Regions from separate parts of the Exiguobacterium sp. EF_C8 genome, predicted to be linked through region 1. Evidence: a T-box and tRNA genes for the amino acid it is inferred to sense, from the RefSeq annotation. Region 1 holds a T-box; the other holds one or more tRNA genes.
What was found. A T-box is a leader RNA that pairs with one kind of tRNA and senses whether it is charged. The one in region 1 lies ahead of ileS (isoleucine--tRNA ligase), so its partner is inferred to be a tRNA-Ile.
Positions count from the first base shown of each region.

Region 2: it has a tRNA-Ile gene. The T-box ahead of ileS (isoleucine--tRNA ligase) is inferred to sense a tRNA for this amino acid. The anticodon was not compared.

Region 1 is NZ_CM143264.1:2,105,342-2,111,847, reverse strand. Features, by position in the region: gene ftsZ (cell division protein FtsZ) at 1-399, shown strand, start outside; gene pgeF (peptidoglycan editing factor PgeF) at 484-1,260, shown strand; gene ACY2IG_RS11355 (YggS family pyridoxal phosphate-dependent enzyme) at 1,247-1,918, shown strand; gene ACY2IG_RS11350 (cell division protein SepF) at 1,959-2,438, shown strand; gene ACY2IG_RS11345 (YggT family protein) at 2,441-2,716, shown strand; gene ACY2IG_RS11340 (YlmH family RNA-binding protein) at 2,713-3,483, shown strand; gene ACY2IG_RS11335 (DivIVA domain-containing protein) at 3,508-4,029, shown strand; T-box leader at 4,030-4,270, shown strand; gene ileS (isoleucine--tRNA ligase) at 4,328-6,506, shown strand, end outside.
Region 2 is NZ_CM143264.1:912,192-918,697, reverse strand. Features, by position in the region: gene ACY2IG_RS04735 (peptidoglycan D,D-transpeptidase FtsI family protein) at 1-1,124, opposite strand, end outside; gene ACY2IG_RS04730 (superoxide dismutase) at 1,258-1,866, opposite strand; gene ACY2IG_RS04725 (alpha-amylase) at 1,960-3,420, opposite strand; tRNA gene ACY2IG_RS04720 (tRNA-Ile) at 3,536-3,609, opposite strand; tRNA gene ACY2IG_RS04715 (tRNA-Met) at 3,621-3,694, opposite strand; gene ACY2IG_RS04710 (Na/Pi cotransporter family protein) at 3,821-5,464, opposite strand; gene ACY2IG_RS04705 (hypothetical protein) at 5,672-6,157, shown strand; gene ispG (flavodoxin-dependent (E)-4-hydroxy-3-methylbut-2-enyl-diphosphate synthase) at 6,325-6,506, shown strand, end outside.

The sequences.
Region 1 (6,506 bases):
TCAATCGAAGGCGCGAAAGGTGTTCTAATGAACATCACGGGTAGTGCGAACCTCAGCTTGTATGAAGTAACGGAAGCCGCACAGATCGTTCAAAGTGCAGCAGATGAGGAAGTTAACTTGATCTTCGGTTCGGTCATCAATGATAACCTAGAAGATGAAATCATCGTCACAGTCATCGCGACAGAATTCGAAAACGAACCACTCGACTTCGAAATTCCATCCGCACAAGAGATGATGAAAAACCTATTGAAGAAAAAACAAGCGACTCCACCACCAACAGAGGAGTCTAAACCACAAGTCGAAGAGACGCCTGTCAGCTCAAATCCTGAACCAGCTAAAGCGCCAGATGTCGAAGAAACGATGGACATCCCATCTTTCCTTCGCCGGAATAATCGTTGATCGATGTTCCAGTGACACGACTGCTAAACCAAGAGGTGTCGCGAAAGCGGCGCCTCTTTTTTTAAAATCGAAGGAGGCATCAACATGTTTGGACAATGGATCAAATGGGATACACCAACAGGTACCGTACGTGCCGCCTTTACGACGAAGTTTGCAGCACCACATGGAAACGGTAACTTAGGATTACATGTCAACGATGATCGTGACGGCGTCATCCAGAACCGACAAGTCATTGCTCGACAGCTTGATCTATCTCTTGAGAACTCAATTTGGGCGCAGCAAATCCATGGGAATCACGTTGAACAGGTGACGACACTTGACTCCGGACGCGGCGCTCTGGATTACGAAACAGCGATTCCGGGTACAGATGGATTGGTGACGACCGATTCGAATGTCTTACTGATGATGCTCTTCGCTGATTGTGTTCCGCTTGTCTTCTGTGATCCGACGACAGGAATCATCGCGAATACGCACGCTGGATGGCGGGGGACTGTTGGCAATATCGTTGAAGAGACAGTCAAACAAATGGAGCGTGCAGGTGCGAGTCGCTCATCGATTCAGATGGTCATTGGTCCATCGATTCGTGATTGTTGTTACGAAGTCGATCAACCCGTCATCGATGCGATCGACGCACTTGAACTCGATGAGTCTCCTTACATACGCAAGGAAGATGGAAAAGCGATGTTATCGCTACAAAAAACAAATGCTGCGCTTGCTGAGCGTTGTGGAGTGGGTGATGTCCTTGACTCAGGTCTATGTACACATTGTCAGGCGGAAGATTACTTCTCTTATCGCCACGGCGACCACGGCGGTCGGTTCGCGAGTTTGATCGTAAAGGAGTCATTGGATGTCAATTCTTGAAAATGTACAAGAGGTTACACGACGGATAAAACAAGCGAGTGAAAAGAGTTCATCCAAAAAGCAGGTACAGTTGATTGGCGTGACGAAATCAGTCTCAAGTCAAGTTGCTTCTGAATTATTAGAGGCCGGTGTAACGCATCTTGGAGAAAATCGTCCGGATGGACTGCTCGAAAAACAAGCAGAACTTGGACGTACAGCCTGTACATGGCACTTCATCGGCACGTTACAGACGCGTAAAGTTCGTCAGATCATCGATGCCATTGATGTGCTGCATTCGCTCGATCGTCTTCATTTGGCAGAAGAGATCAATAAACGAACGAACCGAATCATTGATTGTTTCATTCAAGTCAATATCTCGGGAGAAGAATCGAAGCAAGGTATTGCACCGGAGGATGTACCGTCGTTCTTACACGAAATCGGTCAGTATCCCGCGATTCGTGTCATCGGACTGATGACGATGGCACCGTTGACGGAAGACACGACGCGTATACGTGAGGTATTCCGGTCATTAAAAACATTGCAAGAAGAGGTCAAGGCAAAAAAATTGTCGTATGCTCCATGTACAGAGTTATCCATGGGGATGTCATCGGATTTTGAGATTGCCATCGAAGAAGGGGCGACGTTCGTCCGAGTCGGGACGACGCTCGTTCACACCTAAACGAGAAGAAGGGAGAATGGATATGGGTTTCAAATCAAAAATGCAAAATCTATTTCTCGGCAACAGCGATGATTTAGATGAACTCGAATATGAAAATGATGCTACAATAAATAAAGGTAGAGGTGCTTCACAACAAGAGTACGAAGAGTATTACGAGGAATCTACCCCAAGTGTTACTCAAAAGGAGGACAGCGTGAGACAATCGAATATCGTGCCGCTACATGCGACGAAAAAAACGAAATCGCAGGTCATCTTGAGTGAACCACGTGTCTTTAACGAAGCCCAAGAGATTGGTGAACATCTTCGTCAGAACCGTGCTGTCATCGTCAATATGCAACGTATGTCAAAAGATCAATCACGACAGATGATCAACTTCTTATCTGGTGTCGTTTTCGCTCTCGATGGAACGATCACGACGATCAGTCAGAATACCCTCCTCTGTGTTCCAAACAATGTCGAGTTGGCTGGTAGCATCTCGAATCTTCTAGGAGAAGATGATATTAATCATAAGGGGTGGTAAGTATGGATTCACAAGTGATGTACGCGATTGGTCGTACATTAAGTACGTTATTACAATATTATAGTTATGTCATGATTGTGTACATTCTGCTATCTTGGTTCCCGAATGCCCGTGATTCGAAATTCGGACAAGTGCTCGCGATGTTGGTCGAGCCATTCCTAGCACCCTTCCGTCGTATTATCCCGCCTATCGGAGGCATGCTAGATATCTCGCCGATTGTTGCCTTTCTCGTCTTGAACTTGGCACAATCCGGTATCCGAGCTATCTTCTTCGTATGAGTGTATATGATCATTATCGTGGAAGCGAGCGGGAATTCGTCGATTCGGTCTTGAACTGGATTGATCACGTGGAAGCGACGTATACGTTTAAATTAACGGATTTTCTAGACCCTCGTGAACAGCAAATCACACAAGAACTCGTCGGTTCGAAATGCGTCCTCTTTTTTGAGGGCGGTTTCGAAGGCGCCGAACGTAAACGAGCAATCCTCGCACCAGACTATTATGAATACAACGCGGATGACTTTGACATTTCCATTTATCGCATTCATTATCCTACTAAATTCGTTGAACTATCTCATCGTCAAGTCACCGGTACATTATTGAACGTCGGATTGAAACGTGCCAAGTTCGGCGACGTCATCATCCAGGATCAAGTGCAATTTGCTGTCGCGGACGAAGTTGCGACATATATCGAAGCAAACGTCGAACGCGCAGGTAAGACGAAGATTCGTCTTTCGCGCGTAGACGCAGAAGATCGCTTGAAAGTGAAGGAACAAGAGTGGGAAGAGACGCTCGGGTTCGTCAGCTCACTTCGGTTCGATACGGTCGTCAGTGAAATTCTCGGCTTCTCCCGTCAAAAGGCACAGACGCTCATTAAACAGGGTGAAAGTAAAGTGAATTATAAGGTAGTCGATGACGTGAGTTTCATGCTTGAAGAAGGGGATCTGCTTTCCTTACGTGGAACGGGACGCGTTAAACTGATTGCGATTCTCGGATCAACGAAACGGGATCGAATCAAACTACAATACGGTATTTTAAAAGGATAAAAAAATGCGGAGGAGGAATTCATCATGCCATTAACGCCACTCGATATTCATAATAAGGAGTTCACACGAAAGTTTCGCGGCTATGACGAGGATGAAGTGAACGAATTCCTAGATCAGGTCATCAAGGATTTTGAGTTGTTGTTACGTGAGAACCGTCAACAACAGGAAGTCATCCAAAACATGCAAGCGCGTGTCGATTACTTTAGTTCGATGGAAGAAACATTAAATAAATCGATTATTGTCGCACAGGAAGCGGCAGAAGAAGTGAAAGCGAATGCTTCAAAAGAAGCAAGCTTGATCTTGAAACAGGCAGAACGCGAAGCAGAGCAATTGCAAGATGCGGCACAACGCCGGGCACAACGGACGGACTTCGAAGTGGAACAGATGCGTAAGAAAATCGAGCTCTATCGCAATCGCTTCAAAGTGTTGATCGATGCTCAAATGGAATTATTGACGAGCCACGACTGGGATGCATTTGATTTCTCTTCTCGTGGAGCGCTTGACGATGTTCCAGCAGTTGCGTATAATGACGACGATGTCGTATAAATAAAATCAATGATAAGGACACGTCGCATCTTGGACAGTTGACAGCGAATCGGGAAATGGTGGAAGCCCGAGCAACGAAAGAGATGGGATATCCCCTTAGAGTGTATGACTGAACGTTCTCCGAACAGTAAGTCATGCCGGTTCACTCCCGTTAGCGAGTTCTTAAGCGGTCCTGCGTCGTCGAACAGACGAGCAGGATTAGTAGGGTGGTACCGCGAGTTCAGCCAAGCTCGTCCCTATCTCAGGGATGAGCTTGGCTTTTTTTGTACTTTTAAAGCGAAAGGTGAGAGATGGTCAGATGGATTACAAAGAAACCTTATTGATGATGAAAACGGAGTTTTTAATGCGAGGCAACTTGCCAAAACGTGAGCCGGATATGCAAGCACGATGGGAAGAGATGAATCTCTATGCTGCGGTCCAAGGAAAGAATGCTGGAAAACCGACGTTCATTCTTCACGATGGTCCTCCTTATGCGAACGGTGACATCCACATGGGTCACGGATTAAACAAAGTCTTAAAAGACATCATCGTCCGTTACAAATCGATGAATGGCTTCCAGTCCCCTTACGTACCAGGTTGGGACACACATGGCTTGCCTATCGAGACAGCACTTCAAAAAGCAGGTGTTGACCGCAAATCGATGACGGTCGCGGAATTCCGTGAGTTATGTGCGAAATATGCGCTCGAACAAGTCGATCACCAACGTGATCAATTCAAACGTCTCGGTGTTCTCGGTGACTATGACAATCCATATATCACGCTTCAACCAGAATTTGAAGCAGCTCAAATTCGTTTGTTCGGGGATATGGCGAACAAAGGCTATATCTATAAAGGGAAAAAGCCGGTCTATTGGTCACCGTCTTCTGAATCAGCACTAGCTGAAGCAGAAATCGAATATCAAGACAAACGGTCAGCTGCGATCTATGTCGCATTCCAAGTCATGGATGGAAAAAACATCCTTGAGCCGACGGATCATTTCGTCATCTGGACGACCACTCCATGGACGATCCCAGCGAACCTTGGAATCTCTGTCAGTGCGGAATTGACGTATGCGCGGATCGAGTATCAAGGAAAAGGATATATCGTAGCGGAAACACTTGTTCCAGAAGTCATCGAAGCGCTCGGATGGGAAGACGCGACAATTGGACGTGTCTTCAACGGTGCGGACTTCGAGTACGTGAAAGCGAAACATCCGCTTTATGACCGTGAATCACTCGTCATGCTTGGCGACCACGTTACAGCTGAAGCGACGGGTGTCGTTCATACAGCTCCAGGACACGGGGAAGATGACTTCCGTATTGGTCAAGCATACGGGCTTGACGTTCTCTGCCCAGTTGACGATAAAGGTGTCATGACGGCAGAAGCTCCTGGATTCGAAGGCATGTTCTATGAAGATGCGAACAAAGAAATCGGTCTCGCACTCGAAGAAGCAGGCGCTCTCTTAAAACTGTCATTCATCAAACACTCGTATCCACACGACTGGCGGACGAAAAAACCGGTCATCTTCCGGGCAACGCCACAGTGGTTCGCTTCAATCAAAGACTTCCGTGCGGAAATCCTTGATGAGATCAAAGGCGTCCAGTGGGTACCAGAGTGGGGTGAAACACGTCTCCACAACATGTTCAAAGACCGCGGCGACTGGGTCATCTCCCGTCAACGTGCTTGGGGCGTTCCACTTCCAATCTTCTACGCTGAAGATGGAACGGAAATCGTCACACCAGAAACGATTGATCATATCGCGAATCTATTTGCAACTCACGGATCAAATGTCTGGTATGAGCGCGAAGCAGTCGACTTGCTTCCTGAAGGATTCACACATCCAGCAAGTCCGAACGGTATCTTCAAAAAAGAAACGGACATCATGGATGTCTGGTTCGATTCTGGTTCATCACATGCCGGTGTCCTTGCGACACGTCCTGAATTGACACGTCCAGCGGATCTCTATCTTGAAGGTTCTGACCAATACCGTGGTTGGTTTAACTCGTCGCTATCGACAGCCGTCGCAACGACTGGGAAAGCACCATACAAAGCGGTCGTCAGTCACGGATTCGTTCTGGATGGTCAAGGTCGCAAGATGTCGAAATCGATTGGTAACACGATTGCACCAATCCAAGTCATGCAACAATTCGGAGCAGAGATCCTTCGTTTGTGGGTGGCATCTGTCGATTATCAAGCTGATGTTCGGGCATCGATGGATAACTTCAAACAAGTCTCAGAATCATATCGTAAAATCCGGAACACGGTTCGTTTCCTTCTCGGAAACTTGGATCAATTCGATCCTGCGACGCACCGAGTCGCATTTGAAGACTTACCAGAGTCAGACCGTTTCATGCGTACGAAACTGGACCAACTTGTTGGAAAAGTAAAAGCGGCTTATGATGCGTACGACTTCATGTCGGTCTATCAATTGCTCCACAACTTCTGTGTCCTTGATTTGTCGTCGTTCTACCTCGATTACACGAAAGATATCCTGTATA
Region 2 (6,506 bases), 1.2 Mb from region 1:
GTGAACTTCCCAGTCGAAGGATCAAGCTTTTGACCTGACATCGCTAAAATCTCACCAGTTTGTGGATTCATGACGACGGCATATCCTTCTTTTAAATAACGACTACCCATGCCACGACCCATTTTGATCGCTTGTTGCATGATTTGATCTACTTTTTTATTGTATTCCGCATCAACGGTTAGAACGAGGTCCTTCCCGGACTCGCCTTCTTCACGTTTTGGATCACCGACCGGTTCTCCATTAAACGTTTCGTACACATCGTATGCCGGTTTCCCGCGCAGAAGATCTTCGTACTGTTGCTCAAGGAACGAAGTCCCGACACGATCATTCAAACTATATCCTTTTGCTTTGAACTCCGCTTGTTGTTCTGCCGGAATCTTCGAGTACTTTCCGAAGATGTTTCGAAGTGTTCCTTCATACGGATAAGAGCGTTCGTAAAACGGTTCAACCGATACACCTTTCAAATCTTCTAAATTTTCATCGATGATTGCCATCTCTTTTGCAGACGCACCGAGCTTGACGAGTTGTGGATCAAGCGCATAACCGACTTCCATGTTATGTTTGATCGCAATGACTTCCATCGTCTTATCATCGTAATCAATATCTTTTTTCGTGATCGCATCCAGGCGGATTTGATCTTGTTCCGCAATCGAAAGCTTACTTTGTGCTTCCGTTGAAGGATACTTCTTTTTCACTGCTGCTTGGTAACGACGATCCGACTCTTCCGTGTTCGTCGCGACCCAAAAATCCTTGATGTCACGTTCCGTGACTTTCCAGTCTTTTTTAGGCAGATCAATGATTGCTGCGAGACGCTGCGCGATTTCAATACGTTCATCTACTTTCGTCGATTGTGCGCGACGATATACAATGGAGTATTTAGAAATTGTATCGACAAGTAGACGACCATCCCGGTCATAAATCTTACCGCGTGGTACTTCATACTTTGATGCAGTCATCTCCGTTTTTTGGACTTCCCGCGAAATTTTTTCACCATTGACGATTTGAACGACTCCTAGACGGAAAATCAAAATCGCAAACAATAAAAAAACGACGAAGAACATTAAATTCAGACGAAGCGGCAGATGATTACGCCGTCTTCCTCGTACGGTGATTCGTTTAGCCATGGCGTACTCCCCTATCGTTCAAAAGTCATCTTGTTTCATTATATAGAAGGAAACTTTCCATAACAACCTATCCCATGATTTTCCGCATTAAAAAAAGCGTATCGTTCACAATTGAACGATACGCTTCTTTCCATTACTTCGCGTCAGCGTAAAGCTTCGCTACGTGGTCCCAATCAACGACGTTGAAGAATGCATTGATGTAATCCGGACGACGGTTTTGATAGTTGAGATAGTATGCATGTTCCCAAACATCAAGACCAAGGATTGGCGTTTTGCCTTCCATGACTGGTGTATCTTGGTTTGGAGTCGAAACGACTGCCAATTTCCCACCGTCAACGATCAACCAAGCCCAGCCAGAACCGAAACGAGTTGTTGCTGCTTTTGCGAACGCATCTTTGAATGCATCAAATGATCCGAATGCTTCGTCGATTGCTGTTGCAAGTTCCCCTGTTGGAGCAGCGCCATCGTTCTTCTTCAACAATTTCCAGAAGAATGAGTGGTTCCAGTGACCGCCACCGTTGTTACGGACTGCAGTTTGAATGTTTGCTGGGAGAGCATCCAAGTTTTGAAGAAGTTCTTCAAGTGACTTTCCTTCATGTTCTGTACCCTCAAGCGCCGTATTCACGTTCGTGACATACGTGTTGTGGTGTTTCGTGTGGTGAATCTCCATCGTACGAGCATCGATATGTGGCTCAAGCGCATCATAAGCGTAGCCGAGTTCTGGTAATTCAAATTTTGACATGTTCATGTCCCCCTTTGTGCTATTTTCGAAAACTTCAATACCCTTTAAGACTAGCAAAAGTACCTGTGTTGACGCAAGTCAAGACCCTCGGATTTACTCGACTTCTCGCGGAGCAAAAACAGAGACGCCTCCGCCCGGAACCGGGAAGACACCAAATCCTTCTTCGTCAATCACGACTGGATGATCTTGATGGTTTGTATAGTCGAACCATTCTTGACCCGCACGCTCTTCACCGACGAACATGCGTTTCTCGCACATGTCGGCGTTCGAAAGCAACACGGCACAACCTGAGTTCTCGATTTCATCGACACCAAGACGAACCCAGCCTACACAGTGCGGGTCATCAAGATAATCCTGTTGTTCTCCGTATGCTTTATGATAGCGCGTATAGAGCAGGGCATTGATCATCTCTTTTTTTCCTTCGACAGGGGTCGGTCCTTGGACGCCATAGTAATCCCCGTAAAAGACACATGGATATCCGTCCTTACGTAACAAGATCGATGCATAGGCATGTTGCTTGAACCAGTCATCCACCCATGATTCTAGCGACTCGCCAGGCTGTGAATCGTGATTGTCGACGAACGTCACGGCATTCGTCGGATGCGACTCGACGAGCGTATCCGCAAACAATGTCGTTAAATCAAATTTTTCTCCCTGCTTGGAAGCTTCATGGAATTTATAATGAAGCGGAACATCAAACAAATCAATCGTGTAGTCGACACTGTCTAGGAAATGACGGCAATCGTCGAGATCTGACTTCCAAAACTCGCCGACCATGTAAAAATCGCCTTCGCTGCTTTCCATCATCGATTTCGCGAATTCACGGACAAATTCATAGTTGATATGCTTGATTGCATCAAGACGGAAGCCTTGGCAATCGATCGTGTCCTTGAACCAGTGTCCCCAACGGATCATTTCTTCCCGTACCGTCGGATGATTGTAGTCGATGTTTGCAAACATGAGGTAATCATAATTGCCGAACTCATCATCTACTTGGTTGTTCCAATCTTTATTATTTCCGGAAATCTTAAAGATCCCTGTTTTTTCTTCGCGCGCGTCAAAATCCGTTCCATTGAAGAATTCGTGTGTCCAGACGAAATCCGAATACTTTCCATTACGACCTGGGAAAGTAAACTTCGTCCACGCATCGATTTCAAACTCTTCTGAAATTTCTTTCGATCGGTCTTCTGGATTGACTTCCACTACTTTAATCGTTTCGAGTTCGTCTGCTGCAGCTTTATGGTTCATGACAACATCCGCATAAACAGCGATATCGTTCTCATGGGCAACTTCGATTGCTTCGACCAGTTCATCCTTTGTGCCATATTTCGTCCGGACCGTTCCTTTTTGATCGAACTCGCCTAAGTCATAGACATCATAGATGCCGTATCCTGTATCTTCATCCGACTGACCTTTCGATGCTGGTGGAATCCACACGGACGTGATGCCAGCAGCACGCAATTCAGGCGCTCGTTCTTTCAAACGTTGCCAGTGCTTTCCATCATTCTCTACATGCCACTCGAAAAACTGCATCATCGTATGGTTACGTTCCATCTCTCTTCGCTCTCCCTTAGTTACTATAGTATGAATATTATTACAATACCTTTACTATTCCCCGAGCGAACAAAAATAAACGCTTCCCGTTTGCAACGAGAAGCGTTCAACCAAATGGACCCTGCAGGACTCGAACCTGCGACCGGACGGTTATGAGCCGTCAGCTCTAACCAGCTGAGCTAAGGGTCCTTAAGTAATAGTAGCGGCGGAGGGAGTCGAACCCACGACCTCACGGGTATGAACCGTACGCTCTAGCCAGCTGAGCTACACCGCCATGATGTATGTTTCTTACTCTTATTAGATTACGAGATGTGACGAAACTTGTCAATATGCTATTTCAAAAAAATAAACAGCTGATTTCATTTTTTTCGAAATCAGCTGTTTTAAAATAAGTCTACGCTTAGTTCATTAATGCTGTCCGCTGTTCAAGGACGAGATCCGTGATGTTCACAGCGTGATCGCCGATTCGTTCAAGGTTTGAAAGTAAGTCGACGAAGATCATTCCCGCTTGTCCTGTACATTCACCAGCATTCACGCGAAGTACATGCTGTTTACGGAATGAACGTTCGAATGCATCAAGTTTCCCTTCAAGTTCAAGAACTTTTCGTGCCCGCGTGACATCGTCTTCTTCGACGGCGCGAATCGCACAAGCGACGATTTCTTGTGTCAGGACATACATCTCATCAAGCTCTCGCTTCGCAGATGTGGTGAACTGAATCCGGTTGACGATCTGGAAGTCGATTAATTCAACGATATTCTCAACATGATCACCAATCCGCTCAAAGTCATTGACGGCGTGCATCAATAACGAATGATCGTTTGATTCACGTTCTGATAAATCATGTGCTGCTATTTTAACAAGATAACTCGTCACTTCTGTATTCAGGTAGTTGATCGCATATTCAATCTGCTCGGATTCTGAAACATCTTTTTTATCATGCGATTGCGTGTAACGGTGTGCTTTTGCAAGTGCGTCTTTTGAGAATTCACCCATACGCAAAACTTCAAGTTTCGCTTGGTTTAAGGCAAGCGCAGAAGATTGATTTAAGATGTTTTGATCGAGATGACGCGGTTTTGAATCGATCGTCGTATCCGTACCTGGTACGATTTTTTGAACGAGCCATGCGATTTGTGCGATGAACCAACATTGAATCAATGTGTTGACGACATTGAACGTTCCGTGTGCAAAAGCAATTTGCATTTTCGGTTCTAAACCAAGCGCGTCTGTAATCCATGCGATGAAGCTTGAGAACACTGGTAATGCGATCAAGAACAAAATTGTTCCGATGATATTGAAGATGACGTGTGCGGCGGCTGTCCGTTTGGCTGCGATCGACGCACCAAGTGCTGCAAGTACTGCCGTAATCGTTGTTCCAATGTTATCACCGAACAAGACCGGTAGTGCCGCTTTGATATCGATCATGTCACCAGCATACAACTCCTGTAAGATACCAATCGTCGCAGATGACGACTGAACAAGAACTGTAAAGATAGTTCCGACGAATACACCAAGCAATGGGTTATCCGACATCGAGACAGTCAACTCTCGGAACCAGGCACTTGATTCGAGCGGAGCCATCCCGTCCCCCATCAATGTGAGACCGTAAAACAATGCACCGAAACCAAAGAAAATCTGTCCGATATACTGAACACGTTCTTTATTGAAGAAGAAGATCAAGAAAGCACCAATGGCGATTGCCGGAAGTGCCGCTTCTTTAACATTGAACCCGATGATAAAGGCCGTGATCGTCGTACCGATGTTCGCTCCCATGACGACACCAATTGCTTGTCGTAAATTCATCAGACCTGCACTCACGAGCCCGACGACGATGACAGTCGTACCGGATGACGATTGAATCAATATCGTGACGACGATACCTGCTAAGATACCTAATAGTGGATTCGTCGTATACTTATCGAGGATATAACGTAATCGGTCTCCCGCTGTTTTTTGGAGACCATCTCCCATATACTTAATACCGAAAAGGAAAATCCCAAGTCCACCGATGAAGGTAAAAATCATTTCCTGCAAATCATAGTTCATCTTGCCAGCTCCTTTATTTGATGTGGATTGATGTGTTTGTAAAGTTTATTTTTTCGACCCCCCTATTATGTAAAGGTCTAATGAACTTGTAAACAGTTTTCCCGACATCCAATTGTTAAGGTTTTATTAATCTGTACCACTACAATAATTCCTTTATTTATGAACAAATAGACAAACCAAAAAATCTGTTATAAAACAATGGAAAGAGTGATATTCTTGTCTTTTTTACGTCAACTCATTAATTACTTACAAACTTCATTAATTCCAAACCGCTCGTTTTTACGACTTCGTCTATCAGATGTTTCTTTGTATTTCTGTGGATTGGCTTGGATTTCACTATGGACGACGATCATCGATTCCTTCTTTTTACAAAAAAATATTCCAATCGTGATTTGGTTCGTTCTCCACTTCATCTTCATCGCTATTGCGGTCTTACTGTATTTGCTCTTAATGGCATATCTGACGAAAGGATTCGTTCGTCTGTTACTCCCCCGTCCATGGGCATATCGTCAGACGTTCCCTTATACGGTTGCAACGAATCTATGGACCTTCCCCCTTGGCATGCTTCTTTACCAATTGGGGCATCATCAAATAGGAGTTGCTTTACTCATCCTCGGGCACTTCATTTACACGTTGGTGCCATTATGGATTGCCCGTTCCCCGAAACCTCGCGCGTCACGTAAATCTCGATGAGTATCAAAATCAGGCGTCCGACGGATTGACGGATGCCTTACTTTCATTAAACAATTGTAAATGTTCGATTTTCGTTCTTGTTTCTCGATTTTTAGGGAATAGTTCGATATGATAGAAAAGGTAAACATAAACAATATGGCGGTATGCCACAAAAGGAGATTTTCGATATGCCGAAAATGGTCCATCGCTCTAAGACTCGTCCCGTTCGTGTAGGGGACCTTGTCATTGGTGGAAATAATGAAGTCATCATCCAAAGTATGACGACAACTAAAACACACGACGTCGAAGCGACAGTCGCTGAAATCCTACGTCTTGAAGAAGCTGGTTGCCAAATCGTCCGCGTCGCTTG